DNA from 2 places in the Sphingomonas sp. P3_C5 genome. Region 1 is predicted to be linked to the other one. Evidence: predicted binding sites of a transcription regulator. Region 1 holds the regulator's gene; the other holds the start of a gene.
What was found. The regulator LexA, encoded in region 1, represses DNA repair genes until DNA is damaged. The targets are predictions, from matches to a motif close to GTTCCNCNCTTGTTCT.
Positions count from the first base shown of each region.

Region 2: uvrA (excinuclease ABC subunit UvrA) is a predicted target of LexA. The motif match lies at 9,963-9,978, and genes of this name have one in related genera.

Region 1 covers NZ_JBFUHA010000002.1:14,071-25,990, reverse strand. The annotation lists gene AC1DVS_RS06240 (anthranilate synthase component II) at 9-593, shown strand; gene trpD (anthranilate phosphoribosyltransferase) at 712-1,707, shown strand; gene trpC (indole-3-glycerol phosphate synthase TrpC) at 1,704-2,489, shown strand; gene moaC (cyclic pyranopterin monophosphate synthase MoaC) at 2,486-2,986, shown strand; gene AC1DVS_RS06220 (TolB family protein) at 2,952-4,499, opposite strand; gene AC1DVS_RS06215 (2OG-Fe(II) oxygenase) at 4,677-5,357, shown strand; gene AC1DVS_RS06210 (molybdopterin molybdotransferase MoeA) at 5,410-6,609, shown strand; gene lexA (transcriptional repressor LexA) at 6,679-7,359, shown strand; gene AC1DVS_RS06200 (2OG-Fe(II) oxygenase) at 7,353-7,985, opposite strand; gene AC1DVS_RS06195 (ComEC/Rec2 family competence protein) at 7,982-10,198, opposite strand; gene gltX (glutamate--tRNA ligase) at 10,278-11,723, shown strand; gene AC1DVS_RS06185 (citrate synthase) at 11,745-11,920, shown strand, end outside.
Region 2 covers NZ_JBFUHA010000005.1:168,693-180,612, forward strand. The annotation lists gene lpdA (dihydrolipoyl dehydrogenase) at 1-301, shown strand, start outside; gene AC1DVS_RS14215 (SulP family inorganic anion transporter) at 316-2,028, opposite strand; gene AC1DVS_RS14220 (helix-turn-helix domain-containing protein) at 2,031-2,303, opposite strand; gene AC1DVS_RS14225 (YoaK family protein) at 2,474-3,181, opposite strand; gene AC1DVS_RS14230 (trimeric intracellular cation channel family protein) at 3,300-3,932, shown strand; gene AC1DVS_RS14235 (GFA family protein) at 3,947-4,414, opposite strand; gene AC1DVS_RS14240 (tyrosinase family protein) at 4,484-6,139, opposite strand; gene AC1DVS_RS14245 (PQQ-binding-like beta-propeller repeat protein) at 6,411-7,946, opposite strand; gene AC1DVS_RS14250 (hypothetical protein) at 8,119-8,505, opposite strand; gene AC1DVS_RS14255 (hypothetical protein) at 8,505-9,515, opposite strand; gene AC1DVS_RS14260 (hypothetical protein) at 9,601-9,792, opposite strand; gene uvrA (excinuclease ABC subunit UvrA) at 9,989-11,920, shown strand, end outside.

The DNA.
Region 1 (11,920 bases):
CCTCGCCCATGATCCTCGTCATCGACAATTACGACAGCTTCACCTGGAACCTGGTCCATTATCTGATGGAGCTCGGTGCCGAAGTGAAAGTGGTGCGCAACGACACCCTCACCGCCCGCGACGCGATCGCGAGCAATGCGCAGGGCTTCCTGATCTCGCCCGGGCCCTGCACGCCGAATGAGGCAGGCATCAGCCTCGATCTCGTCGCCGCCTGTGCCGATGCCGAGAAGCCGCTGCTCGGCGTGTGCCTCGGCCATCAGGCGATCGGCCAGCATTTCGGCGGCCATGTCGTTCGTGGCGGTCTGATGCACGGCAAGACCTCACCAGTCACCCATGACGGCACCGGCCTGTTCGAAGGCCTGCCCTCGCCCTTCACCGCGACTCGCTATCATTCGCTGATCGTCGAGGACATTCCGGCAGACCTGATCGTCAACGCCACCGCCGACGATGGCTCGGTGATGGGCTTCCGCCACAAGACGCTCCCGATCCACGGCGTCCAGTTCCACCCGGAGAGCATAGCGACCGAACACGGCCATGCGCTGCTGGCCAATTTCGTCAGGCTCGCCGGGATCGACGTAAAGGCGCTGGCGTGATTTCCACAGAGCTCCGTCACCCCGGACGTGTTCCGGGGTCCACTGTTCCGCGCACGCAGACGGTCCGGCTCCTGCGGAACCGTGGATGCCGGAACAAGTCCGGCATGACGGTGGTGGCGTGACGACTCTCACCCTCCTTCCCGATCCCTCGACTCCGCTCTCCCACGAAAGCGCGGCGCAGGCCTTCGCCGACATCCTCGACGCGAAGACCTCGGAAGAAGCGATCGCCGAGTTCCTCATCGCGCTCGCCGATCGCGGCGAGACCAGCATCGAGATCGCGGAAGCGGCTCGTGCACTCCGCGCCCGCCTCATCCCCATCGACGCACCCCATGGCGCGATCGATGTCTGCGGCACCGGCGGCGACGGCCACCACACCCTCAACGTCTCCACCGCTGTCTCGATCGTCGTCGCGGCTTGCGGCGTCCCGGTCGCGAAACACGGCAACCGCGCCGCCTCCTCCAAGGCAGGGGCCGCCGACACGCTCGAGGCGCTCGGGCTCGACATGGAGCGCGCCGGGCTCAACGCCGAGGCGAGCCTGCGCGATATCGGCATCGCCTTCCTGTTCGCCGGCAACCATCACCCGGCGATGAAGCGCATCACCCCGATCCGCCGCAAGATCGGCCGCCGCACCATTTTCAACCTGATGGGCCCGCTCGCCAATCCGGCGCGCGTGACCCGCCAGCTGATCGGCATCGCCCGCCCCGATTACGCAGCCCCCTATGCCGAGGCGCTCGAACAGCTCGGCACCGAGGCAGCGCTGGTCGTCTCGGGCGAGGAAGGCCTGGACGAAGTCTCGGGGGCCGGCCCGACCATCGCAATCAGCGTCGGCACCCTGTCGATGCCACCGCGTATCGCTCCCGAGGATGCCGGCCTCCCGCGCCACGCCATCGCGGCCATCCGCGGCGGCGATCCCGAATATAATGCCGCCGCCCTCCGCCGCCTGCTCACTGGTGAGCACGGCGCCTATCGCGACGCGGTGCTGCTCAACGCAGCGGCCGCGCTGATGGTCGCCGCCCGCGCAACTGACCTCCCTGAAGGTGTCGCCATCGCTGCCGAAGCGCTCGATTCGGGTGCCGCGAACGCGCTGCTGAACCGCTGGATCGCATATCCATGACTGACATTCTCGACCGTATCCTCGAAACCAAGCGCGCCGAGGTCGCCGCCCGCAAGGCGACGATGCCGCTCGCCGATCTCGACGCCGCCGCCGATCGCCAGAGCCCGCCGCGGGGCTTTCGCGCCGCGCTCGACGCCCGTGCCGCGACCGGCCACGCGCTCATCGCCGAGATCAAGAAGGCAAGCCCCTCCAAGGGCCTGATCCGCGCCGATTTCGACCCGCCCGCACACGCCCGCGCCTATCAGGCCGGCGGTGCAGCGTGCCTGTCAGTGCTGACGGACGAACCCTGGTTCCAGGGCGCCGACTCCTATCTCACCGCCGCCCGCAATGCCTGCGATTTGCCGGTGCTGCGCAAGGATTTCATGGTCGATCCCTGGCAGGTCCCCGAATCCCGCGCGATCGGCGCCGACGCGATCCTGCTGATCATGGCCGCGCTCGACGATGGCCTCCTCGCCGAGATCGAAGCGAGCGCCATCGAATGCGAGATGGATGTGCTGGTCGAAGTCCATGACGCGAAGGAACTCGAGCGCGCGATGAAGCTCAAATCGCGTCTGATCGGCGTCAACAACCGCAACCTGCGCGATTTCACCGTCGATTTCGAGAACAGCTACCGCCTCGTCGACAAGGCTCCGAAGGACTGCACCTTCGTCGCCGAAAGCGGCCTCACCATCCGCGCCGATCTCGACCGCATGGCCGAACACGGCATACATTGTTTCCTGATCGGCGAAGCGCTGATGCGCCAGCCCGATCTCGAGGCGGCAACCCGGGCGCTGGTGGGATGAGCGGCCTCACCCATCTCGACGAGGCCGGTGCCGCGCACATGGTCGATGTCTCGGCCAAGGCGACGACCGCCCGCGAAGCGGTCGCCACCGGCCGCATCACCATGTCGCCCGAAGCCGCCACCGCGATCCGCACCGGCACAGCCCTGAAAGGCGATGTCCTCGCCGTCGCCCGCGTCGCCGGCATCATGGCGGCGAAGAAGACCGCCGAGCTCATCCCGCTCTGCCATCCCCTGCCCCTGACCCGTATCGCGATCGATCTTGCGGTGGACGACGCCGGCGTAACGGCCACCGCCACCGCCGCCACCGATGCGAAGACCGGCGTCGAGATGGAAGCCCTCACCGCTGTCTCGGTCACGCTGCTGACGATCTACGACATGGCCAAGGCGATCGACAAAGCCATGACGATCACCGGCATCCGCCTGCTCACCAAGACCGGCGGCAAGTCGGGCGACTGGAAGGCGGTCAGCGAACCAGCCGATAGCTCACAAACGCGATGAACTTGCTGTCCGGCGACCAGGACGGGACGTTCATCGTCCCCTGCCCGCCGAACAGCCGCGTCAGCACCCGCGGCGGCGCGCTGCCGTCGGCCGGCATGATCTTCAGCATCACGTCGCGGTTCGGCGGATGGTCGCCCAAATCGACATCGAGCCCGAACGACACGTACGCAATCCACTTCTCGTCAGGTGAGATATGCGGGAACCAGTCGCGGTAGTTCGCGTCCCTCGTCACCTGCTCCGGGTCGCTGCCGTCAGCATGCGCCCGCCAGATCTGCATCGCCCCGGTCCGGGTCGAGTTGAAATAGAGGAAGCGCCCATCGGGCGTATATTCAGGCCCGTCATCGACCCCAGGCCCCTTGATCAGCGGCCGCTCCGGCCCGCCCGCCAGATCCTGGGCATAGACATCATAGTCGTTGGTCTCGGAGCGCACGAACACATAGGCGATCGTCTTCCCGTCCGGCGACCAGCCATGCCAGTAGGAGCGCGCATCAGCATGGCTGATCATCAGCCGAGGCGCGCTCGAGCCGGCGAGCGGCAGCAGGTAGATGCGCGAGAGATTGTCCGCCTCTGACTGGTCGGAGATGATCAGCTGCGATCCGTCGGGCGAGATCCCATGATCGTTGTTGTTCTTGCGATTGGGCCCGGTGTCGATGACGGCCGGCTCACCGCCACCCACCGGGATCCGGTAGATCAGCCCGCCGCTGTTGTAGACCAGCGAACTGCCGTCCCGCGTCCAGTTCGGCGCCTCGATCTTCCCGTCGAAATGCCGCACCACGCGCCTGTACACATCGTCGACGCCGACCGGCATCACCTCGAGCGTGCTCTCGACCTTCGCCGGATAGCCCGTGTCGGGCACGACAGCGAGCACCGGCACTGACAGTGCCACGTTGCTGAAAACAGCCGTCTCCTTCACCTTGTTGTCGTGCGCCGAGACAGCAAGGCCGACATAGGACGGGCCCGGCAACGCGATCCGGAAATTGCCGCCCGCATGGTGCAGCTTGCCGTCCGCGCCCGTCACCGAGAAATAGACATACTCGCCCTCACGCTCGAGTCTGATGCCGTGCGGCGCCTTGATGTTCGACGAAATCTCCCGCGTCGGCCCATCCTGAACTTCGCGATACTGCAGCGCGGCTGCGCCATTGCCGTGGATCATCACATCGGCAAAGGGGGATCCCGGGGTCAAATTCTGGCGGATCATCATCCCCGCCTTGCGGTGCGGATCGCCACCACGGCCGATCCAATCGATATCGGCAGCGACATGGAGATCACCCGAACGCCGTGTCCAGACGAAGTGGAACGCATCTTTCTCCGCCCAGATATTGGCGCCGCCGCCCGTCACGCGATAGGTCTTGGTCGCCGGATCGAACGATACCGCGCCCGGCAGCGCAGTCGCGCCGATATCGGCTTGCTGCTCGAAAACGCCGAGCTTCGGACCCGCCTTTCGCGCGTCCGCGGCGCCACCCAGCGCCAGTCCCAGCAGCGTGCTTATGGCAATGATGCGGTTCGCTTTCATAACCCCTCCAGCGTGTCGCGGATCGGCGGCGCCGTCCGGTTCCTTTGCGTGAATGGTACCGCTAACGCCCACGCAAGGCGAGCGGCAAGGCCGCCGATACGAGAAGGAAAGCCGGACCAACTCTTGTGGCGCCGCCCCACGATAAGAGATAGGAACCGGGAAGACGGGATTATAACGATGCCACTCCTTTCCCAGCCGATTGTCGACGATGGCATCCGCCAGCCCCCGCGCCTGGCTTCGATCCAGTCGCCGGTAGTGGTCGGCGCGCAGCACACCGACATCGCGGGCGATCCGTCGGAAGCCCTGGAGAGCTTTACGCGACACCGCGCGGTTGCGTTGTCGGGCCTCCTCGAGCCTGCGTTTCTGCAGACTCTGCTGCGCCTCTGCGGCAAGGCGAGCTTCGTCAGGGATACTGAAACCGACGTCGCGCAACGCGAGCGGGAGGTGCCCGGTATTGCCGGCGGCGCACTCACGCTCGCGCTGAAACGGCAAAACCTGTTCGAGTGGCTCAATCAGGTGACCGGCTGCTGCCCCCTGCACGGCACCTTCGGCCGCGTGATGCAGATCCAGCCTCAAGATCCCCCTTCGCTGAACTGGCACGACGATCTGCCTGAGGACCCGTCGCGGCGTCTGGCGATCACGATCAACCTCAGCGAGCATTCCTATGACGGCGGCCTGTTCGAACTGCGCGCCAAGCAAAGCGGAGAGTTGCTGGCCCGGCATCGGCACACCGAGCTTGGTTCGGCGCTGATCTTCGAAGTCTCCGATCAGCTCGAACACCGCGTATGGCCGGTCACCGCCGGCGGTCCCAGGAGGACCTATACCGGCTGGTTCCTGGACGGCACCGGGCGGCCCTGACGTGCATCTCGCCGCGATGGTCTCCCGCAATCCGAGGCGCTAGGGCGTCGCAATGCCTCCGAAAACCTCCTCGCCTCTCCTCGCCGTCACCGAAGCCCGGACACGCCTGTTCGCGCTCGCACCGCCGATCGACACCGAGACGATCCCCATTCGCGACGCCGCCGGCCGCTGGGCGGCCGACGACATCCGCGCGCTCCGCACCCAGCCCGCCGCCGATCTCTCGGCGATGGATGGATATGCCATCCGCTTCGCTGATCTGCCCGGCCCGCTCACCCTGATCGGTGAGAGCGCCGCCGGGCGCGCGTTCCCTGGCACCGTCGGCACCGGCGAAACCGTGCGCATCTTCACCGGTGCGGCGATGCCCGCCGGCGCCGATACCGTGCTCGTCCAGGAAGAGGCAGCGCGCGACGGCGACCAGATAACGCTCGCCGGCGAAGGGCCGAAGAACCTCGGCCGGAACATCCGCCGCAAGGGCCTCGACTTCTCGACTGGCGACCTGCTCATCGCAAAGGGCGATCGGCTCACGCCCGCGCGGATCGCCGTGGCGGCAACCGGCGGACACGGCGCACTCCCGGTTCATCGCCGCCTGCGCGTCGCCATCGTCGCGACTGGCGACGAGCTCGTCGCCCCCGGCACCGCACTCAGCGACTCCGTACTCCCGGAATCCAACGGCGCCATGCTCGCCGCGATGCTGACCGATCTGCCCGTCGACATCCTCAATCTCGGCATCCTGCCCGACCAGCTGGACGTCATCGCGGACGCCTTTGCCCGGGTCGATGCGGATATCCTCGTCACCACCGGCGGCGCATCGGTCGGCGATCACGATCTTGTCCGTCCCGGGCTCGAGGCAGCAGGCGGCAGCCTCGATTTCTGGCGGATTGCACTCCGCCCCGGCAAGCCGATGATGGCCGGCCGGCTCGGCAAGGCGGTCGTGCTCGGCCTGCCCGGCAATCCGGTCTCTGCCTTCGTCACCGCATTCCTGTTCGTCCGCCCGCTGATCGCGGCGATGTCCGGCGCAGCCGATCCGCTGCCTCGCACCATTGCCGCGATCCTCGGCGAAGACCTGCCGGCGAACGACCACCGCGAAGACTATCTTCGCGCCGAAACGCGGGACGGCCGCGTCTTTTCCCTGGGGTTGCAAGACAGTTCGATGCTCCGCACCCTGGCCCGCGCCGACAGCCTGATCGTGCGCAGACCCCATGCGCCAGCGGCCGTACCGGGCGACTCGGTGGAAATCCTCAGCATCGTCTGACAGGGGGCGCTTGACAGGCGGTTGGAACATTGCGTAAACGTTCCCAGTCTGTTCCGACGGAGAAATGGGATGCTAACGCGCAAGCAGCACGAGCTGATCTGCTTCATCAATGATCGCCTCGCCGAAACCGGCGTGTCGCCCTCGTTCGAGGAGATGAAGGAAGCCCTCGATCTCAAATCGAAGTCGGGCGTCCACCGCCTGATCAGCGCGCTCGAGGAGCGCAAGTTTATCCGCCGCCTGCCGAACCGCGCCCGCGCGCTTGAAGTGCTGCGCATGCCGGAACGGCCGGAGACCGCGCGCAAGGCGGCTGCCGCGACGCCGGCCAGCCCCACTCCCGGCAATGTCCGCAAGCTTCCGGAGCCCGCCAATGACGTGATCGAAATCCCGCTGCACGGCCGGATCGCGGCCGGTGTGCCGATCGAGGCGTTCGAAGGCCACTCGATGCTCGCGGTACCTGCGGCGCTGCTCGGCGGCGGCGAACATTATGCGCTCGAAGTATCCGGGGATTCGATGGTCGAAGCCGGCATCCTCGATGGCGATTATGCGCTGATCCGCCGCACCGATGTCGCCCGCGACGGCGAGATCGTCGTGGCGCTGATCGAGGACAGTGAGGCGACGCTCAAATATTTCCGCCGCGAAGGTGCGATGATCCGGCTCGATCCCGCCAACCGCGCTTATGATCCGCAGCGTTATGCGCCGGATCAGGTGCGCGTGCAGGGCAAGCTGGCGGGGTTGCTTCGGCGCTATTGAGCCGCCCGCGCCCGCCGCACCCAGCAATTGATCGCGAAGCGCGAATCCTCGAAGTTGCGTGACGGGCAGATGACCGGACGTACTTCGTGGCGCGCGAAGGACGCGAATGCGGTCAGGCTGTTCTGCTCGGGCTGAACATCCTCGAAGCGGTCGCTCGCGGGATTGAACGGGTGGAGCCGCAGTGCGCCACCCGAATAGGCTTTGGGCTCGCGGTGGAAATAATAGACCGCACTCAGCACACGGTCACCGGCAGGCTCGATATCCGCGCGATTGCGACGGGATTCAGTGTCGGTATGCTCGCGGTAGAAGTCGCCATCATTATAGGCGATCAGCGAAAGCTGGATGTGCGCCACCTCGAACGCCGCTAAACCAAGCCCCCGCGCCAGTTCGGGCACCGCGTCGCGCACTCGGTGCCGGAACCTATCCTTCCAGGGATAATGGGGCGCCATTGCCGTGGCCGAGCTCCGGAAGTCCGCCCTGAGCTCGCCGCGCCCGACACGTGATGGCGCGAAGCTGGCCTGATTGGCCAGCGCCCAGTCCAGGATCGCCTGATGCTCCTCGACTGGCAGGAAGTCCCGCCATTGCATGTGTGGAGAAGGCTGGTCGAGGCTCGAAAGGGCGTTCACGGCCCGTTTATCGCGTGTCGGCGATACGTGCGCAACGGGGCTATCGGCGGAGTAGGCATCAGCCAGGGGTGCGCATCGCCCGCCTGCCTGACCGTCACCACGCGCCCGTTCGACAGGGACACGGCAACGCCACCCGTCTGCGCCAGGGTCGGGCGGTCGAGCTTCAGCCAGCGCGGGCGGCAGGTCATAGGCAAGCGGCGTTCGCTGACAACGATATCAGCCGTGCCGCATGCAGCGATCAGTTCGGCCACCGGCACCAGATAGGCGCTGCGCGTCGCAAGGATGCGCCAGTCTCGCCCGCCCGCCTGCCGTTGTATGAGGCACAGATCCCGGCTGCACCGCGCATAGGGCTGATCGGAAAGCAGCAAGGGGTCGTCATCGACACCGCTATTCTCCGCCAGCATGTCAGCCGTATAGTCACCGATCCGGTCGCGGAGCAGCGCCAGCCCGCCGCTCGGCGTCCGGATCGCGAGATGCCTGCCATCGCCGGTCACCAGCAGATCGGGTGCGGGCGTAAGCAGCGCCCATATCGCGCCCATCGCAAGCGGCACTGCGCCCAGCCGGCGCCACTTCGTACGCCATAAGGCGATCCACAGGCCGCCGATCACCATCAGGCCGTAGGCTGCCCCAGGCATCGCCGGCAGCGCTGCAACCGAGCCGGGTATGCTGGCGGTGGTGTGTGCGATCCACAGCAACAGATCGAGCGACCGCGCGGTCAGCCACCAGAAGGGCGCGCCCAGGCCTATCAGGTCGAACAGCAAGGCAAGCGCCTCGAGCGGCATCGTCACGAAGGTCGTCAGCGGGATCGCTATGATATTGGCGACCGACCCATAAACGCCCGCCTTGTGGAAATGGAACAGGGAGATTGGGATCAGCGCCAGTTCGACGACGATGCCGGTCAGCAGCAGCGAGGTCAGATCGCGCCCGATCTTGCGCAGCCGCCGTTCCTCGCGCGGCGCAAACCACGCTTTGATCCGCGGATGCTCGTGCAGAGCTATGATCGCAGCCACCGCAGCGAAAGACAGCTGGAAGCTCGGCCCCGCCAGGGACTCTGGATAGAGCAGCAGGACGATAAACGCCCCGGTCGCGACCAACCGCAGCGTCAGGGCTTCGCGCCCCATTGCCAGCGCCACCAGCACCAGCAGCGCCGCCACGCAAGACCGGATGGTCGGCACCTCGGCGCCGGTCAGCAGCGTATAGCCGATCGCCGCCAGCGCCCCCGCGCCCGCCGCGATCAACGGCAGCCTGAACCGCAGCGCCAGCCAGGGGCTGAGCGCAAGCAGGCGCAACACCAGGAACATCACCGCACCGACCACGGCGGTGATATGCAGCCCACTCACCGACAGCAGATGCGCCAGGCCCGAGCGCCGCATCGCATCATTGTCGGCCTGCGGGATCGCGCCCTGATCGCCGGTCGCCAGCGCGGCGGCAATCGCGCCCGCGCCGCCGGGCGCACTTGCCTGGATATGCTGCGACAGCCTTTCTCGCAGCCCGCTCCCGCTCGATATGCCGGGTGCTGTGATCGTTACCGGGCCGAAACCACGTCCGGTCGCGCCAATCCCGTCGAACCACGCCACCCGGCCATAATCATAAGCGCCCGGCACCGCCGGCTCGGGTGGCGGCATCAGGCGCGCGCCGAGCTGGATCGTTGCACCCCGCGACAGGCCCTTGGGCACGTCCCCCACGGCGAGGTTCACGCGGATATGCGGCGGCAGCGTGACGGTCTCCTGCGGCTTCCGCGCGAATCCGCGATTATCACGGCGCCCACCGCCACGCCGCGCCTGGCTCGGCGGGTCCGGCGTCGCGATCACCCGCACTGGCGTCAGCCTCAACCGCACGAGATCACGCGCCGGCAACGGGTCGATTCGCTCGACCCGCGCCTCGAATGTCACGATCGCAGGCCGCTTCAGGATCGCCGCGCTGGCATTCTCCGCCCGCCACCAGATCAGCGCCAGCCCCGCCGCCGCCAGCAACGCCGCCACCGCGACGACACGCCCGGCCCGGCCACCCCGGCCGATCGCGAATGCGAGCAGCGCAACACCGGCAAGCACCAGCAACGTCGCTTTCCACCAGGTCGGATCGGGCGTCAGGAACCAGGCGATGATGCCGGCGCCCAACATCACCGGTATCCACAGGGGAAGCTGGTCGCGCTCGGCCTCGAGCCACCGCTCGAGAGCCGTCTTGCCATTGTGAATCCACCCGCCAGCCGCCATTTGGAGCAGCGTAGGTCGCGTGCTAGGGGCCTCGGCGGCTATACTGGCCATTGATTTTCAAGTCTGGGAGCAAGCGCGTTTGGGCGCAAGGTCTGATACTGCGGCGGCCGATACCGGCACGCCCGCCAACCCGGCGGTGGTGACGCGTTTCGCGCCGTCGCCCACGGGCTATCTGCACATCGGCGGCGCGCGCACGGCGCTGTTCAACTGGCTGTTCGCGCGCCATCACGGCGGCAAGTTCCTGCTGCGCATCGAGGATACCGATCGCGCCCGCTCGACCCAGCCGGCGATCGACGCGATCCTGAGTTCGATGCAATGGCTGGGCCTGGATTGGGACGGCGATGCCGTCTTCCAGTTCGTGCGCGCCAGGCGTCATGCGGATATCGCGTATCAGATGGTTGAACAGGGGAACGCGTATAAATGCTACGCCACCCCCGATGAGCTCACCGCTTTGCGCGAAAGCCAGAAGGCTGCCGGCAAGCCGATGCGCTATGATGGCCGCTGGCGCGATCGCGACCCCGCCGATGCGCCCGAAGGCGCGCCCTTCGTCGTGCGTCTCAAGGCGCCGAAAGAAGGCGCCACCACGATCGACGACAAGGTCCAGGGCAGCATTACCGTCCAGAATGCCGAGCTCGACGATCTCGTCCTGCTGCGCTCTGACGGCACGCCGACCTATATGCTCGCGGTCGTGGTTGACGATCACGACATGGGCGTGACTCACGTCATCCGCGGCGACGACCATCTCAACAATGCCTTCCGGCAGCTGCCGATCATCACGGCGATGGGATGGCCCGAACCGACCTATGCGCACATCCCGATGATCCATGGCAGCGACGGCGGCAAGATGTCGAAGCGGCACGGCGCGGTCGGCGTCGAATATTACCGCGACGAACTCGGTATCCTGCCGGAAGCATTGAGCAATTATCTGCTCCGGCTCGGCTGGGGGCACGGCGATGACGAGATCATCAGCCGCGAGCAGGCGACTGAGTGGTTCGATCTCGGCGATGTCGGGAAATCACCAAGTCGGTTCGATTTGAAGAAGCTCGAGAACCTGAACGGTCATTATATCCGCAGCGCGGACAATGATCGCCTGGCTGAGCTGGTGACCCCGCGACTCGGGTTCGAACTCACGGCACAGCAGCGCGAAATGCTTCAGCGCAGCATGGAATCGTTGAAGCCTCGCGCTGCGAATCTCAACGAGCTTGTGTCCGGCGCGGCCTTTTTGTTTCGCACTCGCCCACTGGAAATGGACGGCGATGCAGCATCTTTGCTCTCGGGTGATGCACCCGTGCTGCTGGGGCGCCTGCACGCTGCCCTTGACGCGGTCGGCAACTGGGATGCAGAGGCGCTCGAAGACGCGGTTCGCCGGGTGGCGGACGATGCGGGAGTGAAGCTTGGCCAGGTCGCGCAGCCGTTGCGGGCAGCGCTGACCGGGCGCAAGACCTCACCCGGGATTTTCGATGTGCTCGAGCTGCTCGGGCGCGAGGAAAGCCTGGGACGCATCGCCGACCGGATGACTGGTTGAGGGTTCGAGAAAGGACATTTGATGAGCGACGCCGCGCCCCCCCGGATCAATATCGGGAATCATGATTATGCGGTTCTTGCCGGCAGCGTCGGCCCGGAAGTCATCGATATCCGCAAGCTCTACGCCGATACCGGCATGTTCACCTATGATCCCGGCTTCACCTCGACGGCGAGCTGCGAGTCAGCGCTCACTTATAT
Region 2 (11,920 bases), on a different contig from region 1:
GGCGAAGGAGCGCGGGGAACTGAAGGTCGGCAAATTCCCGATGCTCGCCAATTCGCGTGCCAAGACCAATCACGAGCCTGACGGCTTCGTGAAGGTGATTGCGGATGCAAAGACGGACCGAGTGCTCGGCGTCTGGGTCATCGCCTCGGTCGGCGGCACGATGATCGCCCAGGCCGCGCAGGCGATGGAGTTCGGCGCGACCTCGGAGGACATCGCCTATACCTGCCACGCCCATCCGACGCATTCGGAAGCGATCAAGGAAGCGGCGATGGCGGTGTTAGGGAAACCGATCCACATCTGATCGGCACGCGCAGTTCAGTCCTCAGCCACTCCGGCCTCATGCCGCCGCGCGGCGGAGACGGCGTCCTCGATCGTCGTGCGGTAACGCACTTCAGGCGGCCGCCCGCCATGCAACAGCAGCAGGCGGCGCACCGCCGCACGCGCCCCCGCGACATAGACGGTCGCGCCGTGCCGATGTGCCTGGCGCGCAAAACCGGCGATCGTGGCGGCAGCGGTTGAATCGAGCACCGGCACATTGGAGACATCGATCACATAGGCCTTGGGATGCTCGCCGATCCGGTCGAGCGCGGCCGCGACCGCACCCGCTGCGCCGAAGAAGAAGGCTCCGGTGATGCGATAGACGATGATGTCCGGGTCGGTTGCGAGCGCCGCATCATAAGGCGTGCGATCGTCGCCCTCGGCATCGTCGCTCAGGTCTCCTTCGACGCGCAACGCCGGCTGCTCAATCTCCACCGCCTGCGCCATGCGGTGCAGGAACAACAGGGCACCGATGCCGAAACCGACCAGGATGCCCTCGGTCAGGTCGCGGAAGATGACGAGCAGGAAGGTTGTGATCAGCACCACCGCGTCACCCCGTGACGCGCGCAACAGGATCGCGAACTCGTGCTTCTCGGCCATGTTCCATGCGACAACGGCGAGCACCGCCGCGAGCGACGCAAGCGGGATCAGGCTCGCCAGCGGAGCTGCTACCAGCATGAAGCCGAGCAGGATCAGCGAGTGAAGCATCCCGGCGATTGGCCCGCGTGCGCCGGCGCGGACATTGGTCGCTGTCCGGGCGATGGTGCCGGTCACGCAGATCCCGCCAAACAGGGAAGAGGCGATATTCGCCGCCCCTTGCGCGACCAGTTCGCAATTCGAGCGGTGGCGCCGCCCCGTCATGCTGTCGGCGACGACTGCGGACAACAGGCTTTCGATCGCCCCCAGCAGAGCAAAGGACAAGGCCGCCGGCAGCACTGCCTCGATCCTCGCCAGCGACAGGTCGGGCAGATGCGGTATCGGCAGCGAGCGCGGGATTCCGCCGAACTTCGTCCCGATCGTCTCGACCGGCAATGCCAGCAGCCAGACGGCAAGTGCGCCTAGTGCAACCGCGATCAGAAAGCCCGGCCAGTGCGGTCGCAGGCGGCGCAATACCAGGATCGCCGCCACGGAAACCCCGGCGATCGTCGCGGCGGTGATGCTGAGGCTCGGCAAAGCTCCGCCGAGTGCGAGGAGCTTGGGCAGAAAGGGCCCGGGCTCGGTGCCGGCCAGCGTCAATCCAAGCAGGTCCTTGAGCTGGCTCGCGAAGATGATGACCGCGATCCCTGAAGTGAAGCCGACCGTCACCGGGTAGGGGATATATTTGATGAAGGTGCCGAGCCGAAGAAAGCCCACCACCAGCAGGATCAGGCCCGAGAGCATCGTCGCGAGGATCAACCCGTCGACACCATATTTCGCAACAGTCGCGGCAACCAGCACAATAAAGGCGCCGGCCGGCCCGCCGATCTGAAACCGGCTGCCTCCGAGCGCCGAGACGAAGAACCCGCCGACGATTGCGGTGTAAAGCCCGCGATCCGGCGTCACACCAGAGGCGATCGCGATCGCCATCGAGAGCGGCAGGGCGACGATCGCAACGGTCAGCCCGGCAAGCGCATCTGCTTTCAGGTCAGTCCATGAATAGCGCTCGCGCAGGACGGTCACGAGCTTGGGGGTGTAGAGATCGAGAAAGCGCGGGGAATGCCGCGCCTGCATCGTCACCGGCTGGCTCTGTCGACGCGCCCGCCCTGCTTGAGCCGTACGCCCCTGCCGCCGTCGCGGCTTTCCATGCCCTCGCCGATGAGCTCAACGCCCGCGCGCTCAAAGGCTTCGACGACTTTGGTCAGCGTATCGATGACGCCGCGCACATTGCCCCCGCTGGCTTCCATGCGCTGGATGGTCGGGAGCGAAACGCCGGAGAGCTCGGCAAGCTGGCGCTGGTCGATCCCGGCTAGGGCGCGTGCGGCGCGCATCTGGGCGGATGTGATCATCTGTTCCCTCGGTGGGCAGGCATGTATCATACATCATGACAGATGTTCAATATATTAGTGATAATACTCAAGACACCAGTTCTGCATGTTTTCACACAAGCCACTGCCAGCGGACTTTTACGCATTGAAATGAAGGCTTGGCTCGATATGCCGCCATTGCGGCCGGCGCGTCAGACGGCGCGCGGTCCCCAGGGGCCGGTTTGCGCACCCGCACGGGAGAGTGCCGCGATCGAGATTGCCAGCGCTCCGGCGGCACCCGCCGCGAGCCACAGCGCCTTGCTGTCGAACGCCCCATAGCAACGCGCGCCCATCACCACGCCGCACAGGAATGCGAGCCACAACAGGAGATGGCGCAGCCATCCCCAGCGATCGGCATCCCCCATCAGCGCACCCGCCAGGCCTTCGCCCATCCGCACCAGCAACCCGGTCATCCGCGCGAGCCCGACACCGATCTCGCGTCCGCGTGCGAACCCGCCATTCTCGAGACCCATCGCACCGGCGAGCAGCAGCAGCGTCCTTGTGTCGGGCTGGTGTTGCGCGAGCATAGCCGCAAAGCCGATCAGCAGCGTGACGCCGATCATTGCCATCGTCTGGGCGCGCTGTGGCCAATGCCTGGCGATAACCGTGGCGATCATCGCCCCGCTGACGAAGCTCAGGATCAGCGCCCCAGCCATGCGCACCTCATCATAGCGACCGGCCGCAAGCGAAACCCCGAGCCGGGTCGTGTTCCCGCTCATGAAGGCGGCGAAGAAGCCGCCGAGGCTCGAAAAGACCAGGGCATCGACGAATCCCGCCAGAGCGGCGAGGCAGACGGCGAGGACGATCATCGGCGACTGGGTGCGTTGCATCGCGTCCATATGTGTCAGCACGCTCCGCATCGCTAGAGTCTCCTGCTGAAAACTGACCACAGGTTTTCGGCTTTCGTGACCTAACGACAAAAACCTGGATCCGCCGCAGCGATTTGGCGTCGCGTTGCGCCGGGCGTAGAGAGTGCCGATGCACGCCCCGCTCCTCTGGCAATTCGGCTCGATCCTGCCCTGGCTCGATCTGTTCGGCATCGCTGTGTTCGCGACCACCGGCGCGCTCGCCGCGACGCGCCGTGCCCAGACTTTCGTTACCGCCGCGTTTTTCGCGCTGGTGACGGGCGTCGGCGGCGGCTCGATCCGCGACCTGCTGATCGGGGCGCCCGTCTTCTGGGTGCACGATCCGCTCGTCGCCGGGATCTGCCTCGCAGTCGCGGCGCTTGTCTGGGTGACGCCACAAGGCTGGTGGCGCGACGCCGCGCTCGACTGGCTCGATGCGGCCGGCCTCGCCGCCTATGCGGTGTTCGGTGCCGCCAAGGCGCTTGCGTTCGGCGTCCCGCCGGTGCCCGCCGCGCTGATGGGCGTCATCACCGCCTGTGTCGGCGGCATCATCCGTGATGTCCTCGCCGGCGAGCCCTCGATCCTGATGCGGCCCGAGCTCTATGTTACCGCGGCGGCGCTCGCCGCCGGGCTTCACGTCATGCTGGTCGTCGCCGGCCTTCCTGCATTCGTGGCCGCCATCATCGCCGCCACCGCAGGCTTCGGACTGCGCGCCGCCGCGATTCACTGGAAACTGGCGCTGCCAAGCTATCGCGGGCGCCGCTGAGCGCGCCGCCAAGCCTATCCGAACAGCGCCTTGCGCCGCGCAAGGCTCGCCTCGGGCCAGAGCGTCTTGCTGTCATAATAGGCCTCGACCGCGGGCACGCCCTCGGGCAGCTGCACCCACGGCAGTTTCGAGCGGGTATAGATATGGATGTCGGGCGGCAGACCGCCCGGTTTGTCGAGCGTGCCGACCCGCACGAAGCGCAGGATATCGGCCGCGCCGCCATAGTTGCTCCACAGCGCAACCCGGCAAGTGGGGCAACGCCATATTTGCTGCCCCCTGCCGCTTTCCGACGGCGTCAACACCGGCTCAGGCCCGCCCCTGATGGCCTCCACCCGATCGCTTTCGATCATCGCGTTGATCACAAAGGCCGATCCTGTCTCGGTCTGGCAGGAGGTGCAGTGACAGCAATGCACGAACATCGGCGCTGAAATGAGCCGATAGCGGATCTCGCCGCACGCACAGCCGCCGGAAAATTCGGTCATCGACACCTCCTGCATCGGCGCGATCATATCGCACCGATACGGGGTCACAAGTACCGAGGCAGCAAGCCGCTAGCGCTGCTCGATCCGGGCCTCCTTGAAGCGCACATTGGCGCGCGGGCTGATTCGCTCCGCCGCCTTGAGCGCGGTAACGCCGGTGACTCCGGTCGTCGGTACGAGCACCAGCGAAGCGTCACCGCTGACCCCGAGCGAGGCAAGCGCGTCTGTCGCATCGAAGGTGCGCGATGCCGTGTCAGCCATATCTTCCATGCCCTTCATGTCGTCATGGTGCGGTGCTGTGTCGTTGAAGAAGTTGATCACGCCAACCAGCGCCCGCTTGCCGTCGGCGCCCTGAACATAGACCTCGTAGAGCACGCCCGGCGGCTCGTCATAGCTCAACCCGTCGATTACCAGCATCGAGCGCAGCGCCCGGCCCTTCGGCACCGGCGCCGTCAGCATCTGTTTGCGCGTAGTCGGCGCAAGCTTGAGCGGCACCGTCGTGGTCCCGCGTTGCAACTTGATCGGGCCAGTCAGCGGATACACGTGAAACGGCCTTTCCAGCTGCGCATAGATTGGCGGGAATTTGATGATCAGCGGACAGCCGCCGCCCGAGGCATAACGATAATGGAGTTGGGCCAGCGTCACCATGTCGCCGACCTTGCTCGAGACGAGTGTACCGCTGCCATTGATGAAGCTGAAATGCGCCGCGAGCTGCGCCGCATTGTTCGGCAGCCGCGCCGCCGGGTTCACCCGCAGCCAGCATTCATAGAGACGGTCGATATTGGCGTGGTGGCTGTAGAAGATTGGATCGTTCCCGGCCGAGGGCACATAGCCCATATAGCCGCTCGGGCAGCTCGCCACGCCCGTCGCGCAGTGCACCGATCCATGCGGCGTCTGCTCGAGCGCTGTGTTGAACGGCGAATAGGTCGTGCTCGGCATCGCGCCCGCGGTCGAGGTCACCGCTGAGGTCAGCGCCGCCGTGCCGGCATTGAGCTGGGCCTGGCGATTGGCGATATAAAGCGGGTTGGGTTTGGTCACCCCGCCATCCACATAGGTCGGCGCGCGATAGGCGGGCGGGAGATGGCCGTCGGTCTCATAGTCCCAGAAGGGCAGGCGAAGGTTCGGATCGCCCGAGGCCTGTTGCAGCACCTGCTCGAAATAGAAGAGGTACATGCGGTGCCAGGTCAGGAACTGGATGGTGCCGTGCTGGCACGTGCACCATGTCGCGATCTCGTCGGGCGTGGCCTTGGATTGCAGCGATAGCCCGCTCATGCCGGGATAGCTGAGCCCCGAATCCTTCGAGCAGCCGGCACCGATATAAGCATGCATGTTCGCCCAGTAACGCAGGCTGCGCTTGAAATTGGCGCTGCCATGCGGCGCCGAATTCCACGCGATCATCTGCGCGATGCCCCGGCGCAGGCTGGCGAGCTCGGTCGCGCTGAGCAAGGTGATCGACTTGCGGGTGATGTTGAGCGGCGGCGGCGGGGGAGGCGGCATCGCGGCAACGGTCGTCCCCAACGCATCGGCGGCAACGGCCTGCAGCCGCGCGGCCGCGAATGCCCACATCCACTGCTCGCGCTGCGCTTCGTTCGCTCGCAGCAACGGGCTTGCTGGGAGCCGCGCAGCCACCGGGCCGGTACCGGGCGCCCCGGCTTGGGCAGCGGTGGGCACCGCGAGTGCCGCCGCGCCGAAAAATAGGATGGAGCACATGCTTGCCTGGATTTTCATGACGGATACCCCTCAACCGGACGCGCATGTCGCCGACATGCAAATAGCGGATCAGTCGACCTCGGCGCCAACCCTCCGACTCGCGGCGATTCCACTTCGCCGTCGCGGTGATCATGGTACAATTTAGTAGCGAGCTGGTCTTGGAGAGATAACGCCGGTCTGGTGGGAAAACCATATTGCGACTTCGCACGCATTGCCGGTGTCAACGCTCAATCCGTCGAGGGACTTTGGATTGGCTCCGTCTTGACGGGACGAATCAGACGCGCGGCCCTCACTTCACGCTATAGGCCACCAGCGCAGCGTGCCCGTTCAGCGTGGTCGTGACCAGCAACAGACTGTCGCGCGAAATCGCGATTGAACCTGGGGTCGCCGCCGACCACACCACTGGGTGCGCTGGATCGGTTGCCGAGACCGCATAAAGTTTCGACAGAGTGCTCACGAAAATCAGCGTATCCGTCGCGATGACATTGTCTGTAACTGAGGTCTGGTCGTCCGCCGGCGGCGACCAGGTCCACAGGATCGCTCCATCGGCCTCGTTCACCGCTTCGAGGTGCGCCGTGCCGTTTTGGGTGCCCGCCGCATAGATGACACCATTCGCGAAGGCCGGCGGAGCCTGATAGGTGCCTGAACCGAGTTGTGTCGCAACTCCCGCTGGCGTGAACTTCACCAGCGGAACCTGCCCGGCGGCGTCATTGGGCAGAATCACATTTCCGCCGGTGCCCAGCATCGGGGCACTGTAATAATAATGGTCGGAAGAGCCGCTATGACTGGCGAAGTCGTAATTGGGGTCCCGGATGGACATGGTGCGCTGGCCCGTGGCCCGATCGAAAAAATCGACATAGCCGCCGCTGTAATAATAGACATGGCCGTCATCGACCGCCGGGGTTTCGCCACCCCAGATCCACGCGCCCTGGCCGTAGGAAGTCCAGCGCCGCGTTCCTGCTGCGAGGTCGTAGGAGATGACCTCGTTCCCATTATATCCCGCTGCGACGTAAAGACTGTCGCCGAACGGCGTCGGCGCGAGGAGCGGCGAATATTGCGAATCGAACGTTATCGCCGGGGTGACGGGCGCGCCCGTGGCCACGTCGAAGGCGCTGATCGGATTGTCGTTGCCAGACACGGGGATGGAGGGAAAATAGACCGTGTCGCCTGAAACCGCCGGCTGCCCGACCCAGGGCGCCAGTCCAATCGGAGAAACCCAGATCGGCGCTCCCTGCATCGTCAGCGCAACGACGCTGGTGGGGCCTCTGTTATCCTCGCTCCCGACAAGGATCGTGCTCCCCTTCGTCGCAACCCGCGTGAATCTGTAGGTACTCGATGGCTGCCACACCCAACGCTTCTTGATGACGCCTGCATAGCTGGCATGGACATAGCCACTATGCCCGGCATCGCGCTGATACGTCACCCAGTCCTTCAGCGCGACGTTGATCGTGTAGGTGAAGACCTGCTCAGTACCCGGCCACGGACGCGTACAGGGGCTGTCGCGGCACATACGGAAGGTGATGGTGCCGGTCGTCACGCCGCCCGGCAAGGTCGCGACCGTCTTGAACGCGGCGTGATAAGTGTTCGGCGCCGCGGAGGATATCGGGCCGTCCTGGGTCAGCTTGGCCGAATCGAACTGCACATCGGGGAAGAGCGGCTTGTCATAGCCTGGCGTCACCGCGTCGAACTGGACCGCCGTATCAGTCGCACCCTCGGTGACGCTCGCAGTCTGTGTCGAAGGGAAAAGCGTCGGCGTTGTCTGGGCCATCACAGGCGCAGCACCTGCCGCGACCAGCGCCGCGATCATCCCGAAAACCACACGCATCATATATTCCCCTGAACCGCCACCGCGCTCGCCGCGTCGAAATAATGGGCGGCCAAGTCTTAAGATTCCCGCCAACCCATTGGGAAACTTGAAATGCACGACGTGCAGTCTTGCCATAAGCGCGAGCACCGCCGCTGGATGGCGGCCGCCTGGCGACGTTGCAGCAAGCGACTCATGCCGCGCCGCCGATGAAGGGCAGGGCGGCGAATTTGGTCACCACTCCCGTCACCTTGTCGACCACGCCGGCCACGTCAGCGATCGTGTGGGCGATTGCCTGGATCCGGTCGGCTTCCTTCTTCGCCGCCTTGGACAAGCTATTGATCTCGCTGATCAGCGGCCCGGAGGCGATGGCGTCGTCGATCTGGTTGATGCCAAGCACGGCGTGCCGACGCAATGCGTCGAGCAATTTGTTGTCGGTCGCGGTGGCACGCTGGAAATCGGAGTTCGGATCGTCCGAAAAGGGTGCCGATTGCAGGATCTGCATCGACATCGTCAGGTCCTGGACCAGCGTGTTGCGCGTCTGCGCCCAGGCGCCGAGTGTCTGGATTTTGACCGGCATCACTCGCCCTCCTTCTTCTTGAGTGCGTCGACCGCGGTGTTCGTTACGCTGGCCAGTTCGATCACCGCGCTGATCGCCGCTTCGAAATCGATCGTGTTGCCGGTCCGCGCCGCCTCGGCGAGTTTCGCATGGGCCTTGCCGATCGCCAGATAGCGCTGCTGCTCGCTGCTGCGTGCGTTGAAATCAGCGACCCTGGCGAACAACGCGTCCTGCGCCGCGCGCAGGTCCGACGGCGGGGCCGACGCCGCCGCAAGACGCGATGCCGCAGTCTGCGCGGCATTGGCCGCCTGTAACAGCCCGACCGAATCATAGAGGTTCAGCCGGTCATCAACGTCCGCCAGGATGTTGGTGGCTTCCTGCACCAGCGGGTCGCCGGCGATAACGATCTTCTTCAGTACGCGCCCCCGTTGTGCCGCCAGGATTAGCCCGCCGGCCTTGGCGACGACCGCGGCGACAGCGCCGATTTTCGCGCCCGAAGTGCCAGGCGGCGCGCCGGTCGCCTTGCGGATCGCTCCGTCGAGATTGCCAAGTGACGTGGCAAGCCCGGTCACCGAATCGGAAAACGCCGCCTGATCCTTGGTGGTGTCGGCCGCGAGCAGGATCAGGTTGTCGGAATAGTCGGACAGCGCCTGGTCGAGCGCCTTGATGTTCGAGTAGGTCGGTATCTTCTCGATCGGCTTGCCCGTTGCATCGACCAGGGTGCACGGCGCTGGCGGTGTTGTTGCTGTCGGATCGGGCGGCAGGAGCAACAGCGCGCACTGTGGCGAGAGGCGCAGATCGACATGGTTGTCCGCCAGGGCCTGATGGATCCGCTCGCTCTCGGCGGCAGCGAGGGCAGTCAGCCGCTGGTTCTGGATCGCGACTGATTCCTTGGTGAGCGTGCCGAACTGACCGATCGAGTCGCGATAGGTCGTGTTGATGCAGCCGCCCAGCAGCGCCGTGGCGGCGGCGACCGCCAATATCGTGCGCAGCCGATTGATCCGGCTTCTTCGCGCCAAGCCTCTGTTCATAAACCCGCCTCCCCGTCGTTCACACAGGCTGATCCAAAAACGCCCGATGTGAAAGTGGCTCGTCCGAATTGCCACCGGATTGGTGTTATCCTTGGCTGTCGCCGGGGGGTGGCACGAGGGAGGCATGGCTCTTGACGGGCTCCTTGTTCATTGAGGCCGGGCAGCCCTCCAGGGCGTTACCTGGAAGCCAGAACAGCATGATGCCCGCGCCGAACAGCGCGAGCCAGACTGTTGCCGCCGACAAAGCAGCGATCGGCTCCTTGAGCGCCTCGGCCACGTCCTTGATCGCGGTCGCGCTCCGTGCCAGGCGCGGTGTCGGCGGCGCACACCCTCGCATGTGACGGCCATCACGCCCCCCGCAACGATCGCGCGGCCTTGCCACCGCGCCCGCGCACCCCCACATCCGCGCTTCACGCGTTGACCTCCGGCGCGGCCTCCATTATCGCTAGAACAAATCTGGAACAGAGCGGTTTATGCTGACCCACATCTCCGTCCGCGGCGCGCGCGAGCACAATCTCAAGGATGTCTCGATCGACATCCCGCGCGACACGCTCACGGTCATCACCGGGCTGTCGGGGTCGGGCAAGTCGAGCCTCGCCTTCGATACCATCTATGCGGAAGGCCAGCGACGCTATGTCGAGAGCCTCTCGGCCTATGCGCGCCAGTTCCTCGAGCTGATGCAGAAGCCCGATGTCGATCATATCGAGGGCCTCAGCCCCGCCATCTCGATCGAGCAGAAGACGACCAGCCGCAACCCGCGCTCCACGGTCGCGACCGTCACCGAGATCTATGATTATATGCGCCTGTTATGGGCGCGCGTCGGCATTCCCTATTCGCCCGAGACCGGCCTGCCGATCGCCGCGCAGACGGTCAGCCAGATGGTCGACCGCGTCATGGCGCTGCCCGAGGGCACGCGGCTTTATCTGCTCGCCCCCGTCGTACGCGGCCGCAAGGGCGAGTATCGCAAGGAGATGCTCGAGTGGCAGAAAGCGGGCTTCACCCGCGTCCGCATCGATGGCGAGTTGTACGAGATCGATGAGGCGCCGGCGCTCGACAAGAAGTTCAAGCATGACATCGAGGTGGTGGTCGACCGGATGGTGGTCGGGCCCGATATGGCAACACGCCTTGCCGACAGCTTCGAGACCGCGCTGAAGCTGGCCGAAGGGCTGGCTTATGTGGACCTGGTCGATACGACGGTGGCTCAGCTAAGCCCCTCCCCTTCAGGAGCATCGCTGCAGTCCTTTCCCCCGGAAAGGACAAAGGGCAGCGATGCTGGGTTGGGGTGGGGCAGTGCCTCAAACTCTGGCGCGAGTGAGTCCCCCTCCCCCAACCCCTCCCCTGAAGGGGAGGGGCTTAAGAACGCCGTCCGTGAAATGCCTCAAACCTTCGTCACCGAAGGAAAAATGAAAAACACTGGCATCCCGGCCAATCGCATCGTCTTCTCGGAAAAATTCGCCTGCCCCGTCTCCGGCTTTACCATTGCCGAGATCGAGCCGCGCCTCTTCTCCTTCAACGCTCCGCAAGGCGCTTGCCCGACATGCGACGGTCTCGGCGAGAAGCTCCTGTTCGACGAGGAGCTCGTCGTCCCCAACCATGCGCTCAGCATCAAGAAGGGCGCCGTCGTCCCCTGGGCGAAATCCAACCCGCCCAGCCCCTATTACATGCAGGTGCTCGGCAGCCTCGCGCGCGAATTCGACTTCAGCCTCGATACGCCCTGGGAGGATCTCCCGGCGGAGATCCGCGACATCATCCTCTACGGGACCAAGGGCAAGCCGGTCACGCTGACCTTCATCGACGGCCGCAAATCCTATGACGTGAAGAAGCCCTTCGAAGGCGTGATCGGCAACCTCAACCGCCGCATGCTCTCGACCGAGAGCGCCTGGATGCGCGAGGAACTCTCCAAATATCAGAGCAGCGCGCCCTGCGAGGTCTGCCACGGGGCACGCCTCAAGCCCGAGGCGCTCGCGGTCAAGATCGGCATGCGCGATATCTCCTCGGTCACCCGCCTCTCGGTGGTCGATGCGCTCGCCTGGTTCACGGGCGTTCCGGAAGTCCTTACCGGCCAGCAGCGCGAGATCGCTGAGCGCATCCTCAAGGAAATCCTCGAGCGGCTCGGCTTCCTCAACAATGTCGGTCTCGATTATCTCAATCTCGATCGCACCAGCGGCACGCTTTCGGGCGGCGAGAGCCAGCGCATCCGCCTCGCATCGCAGATCGGCTCGGGCCTGTCGGGCGTGCTCTACGTCCTCGATGAGCCCTCGATCGGCCTCCACCAGCGCGACAACGACATGCTGCTGAAGACGCTCAGAAGGCTCCGCGATCTCGGCAACACCGTCCTCGTCGTCGAGCATGACGAGGATGCGATCCGTACCGCCGACTATATCATCGATATGGGCCCCGGCGCC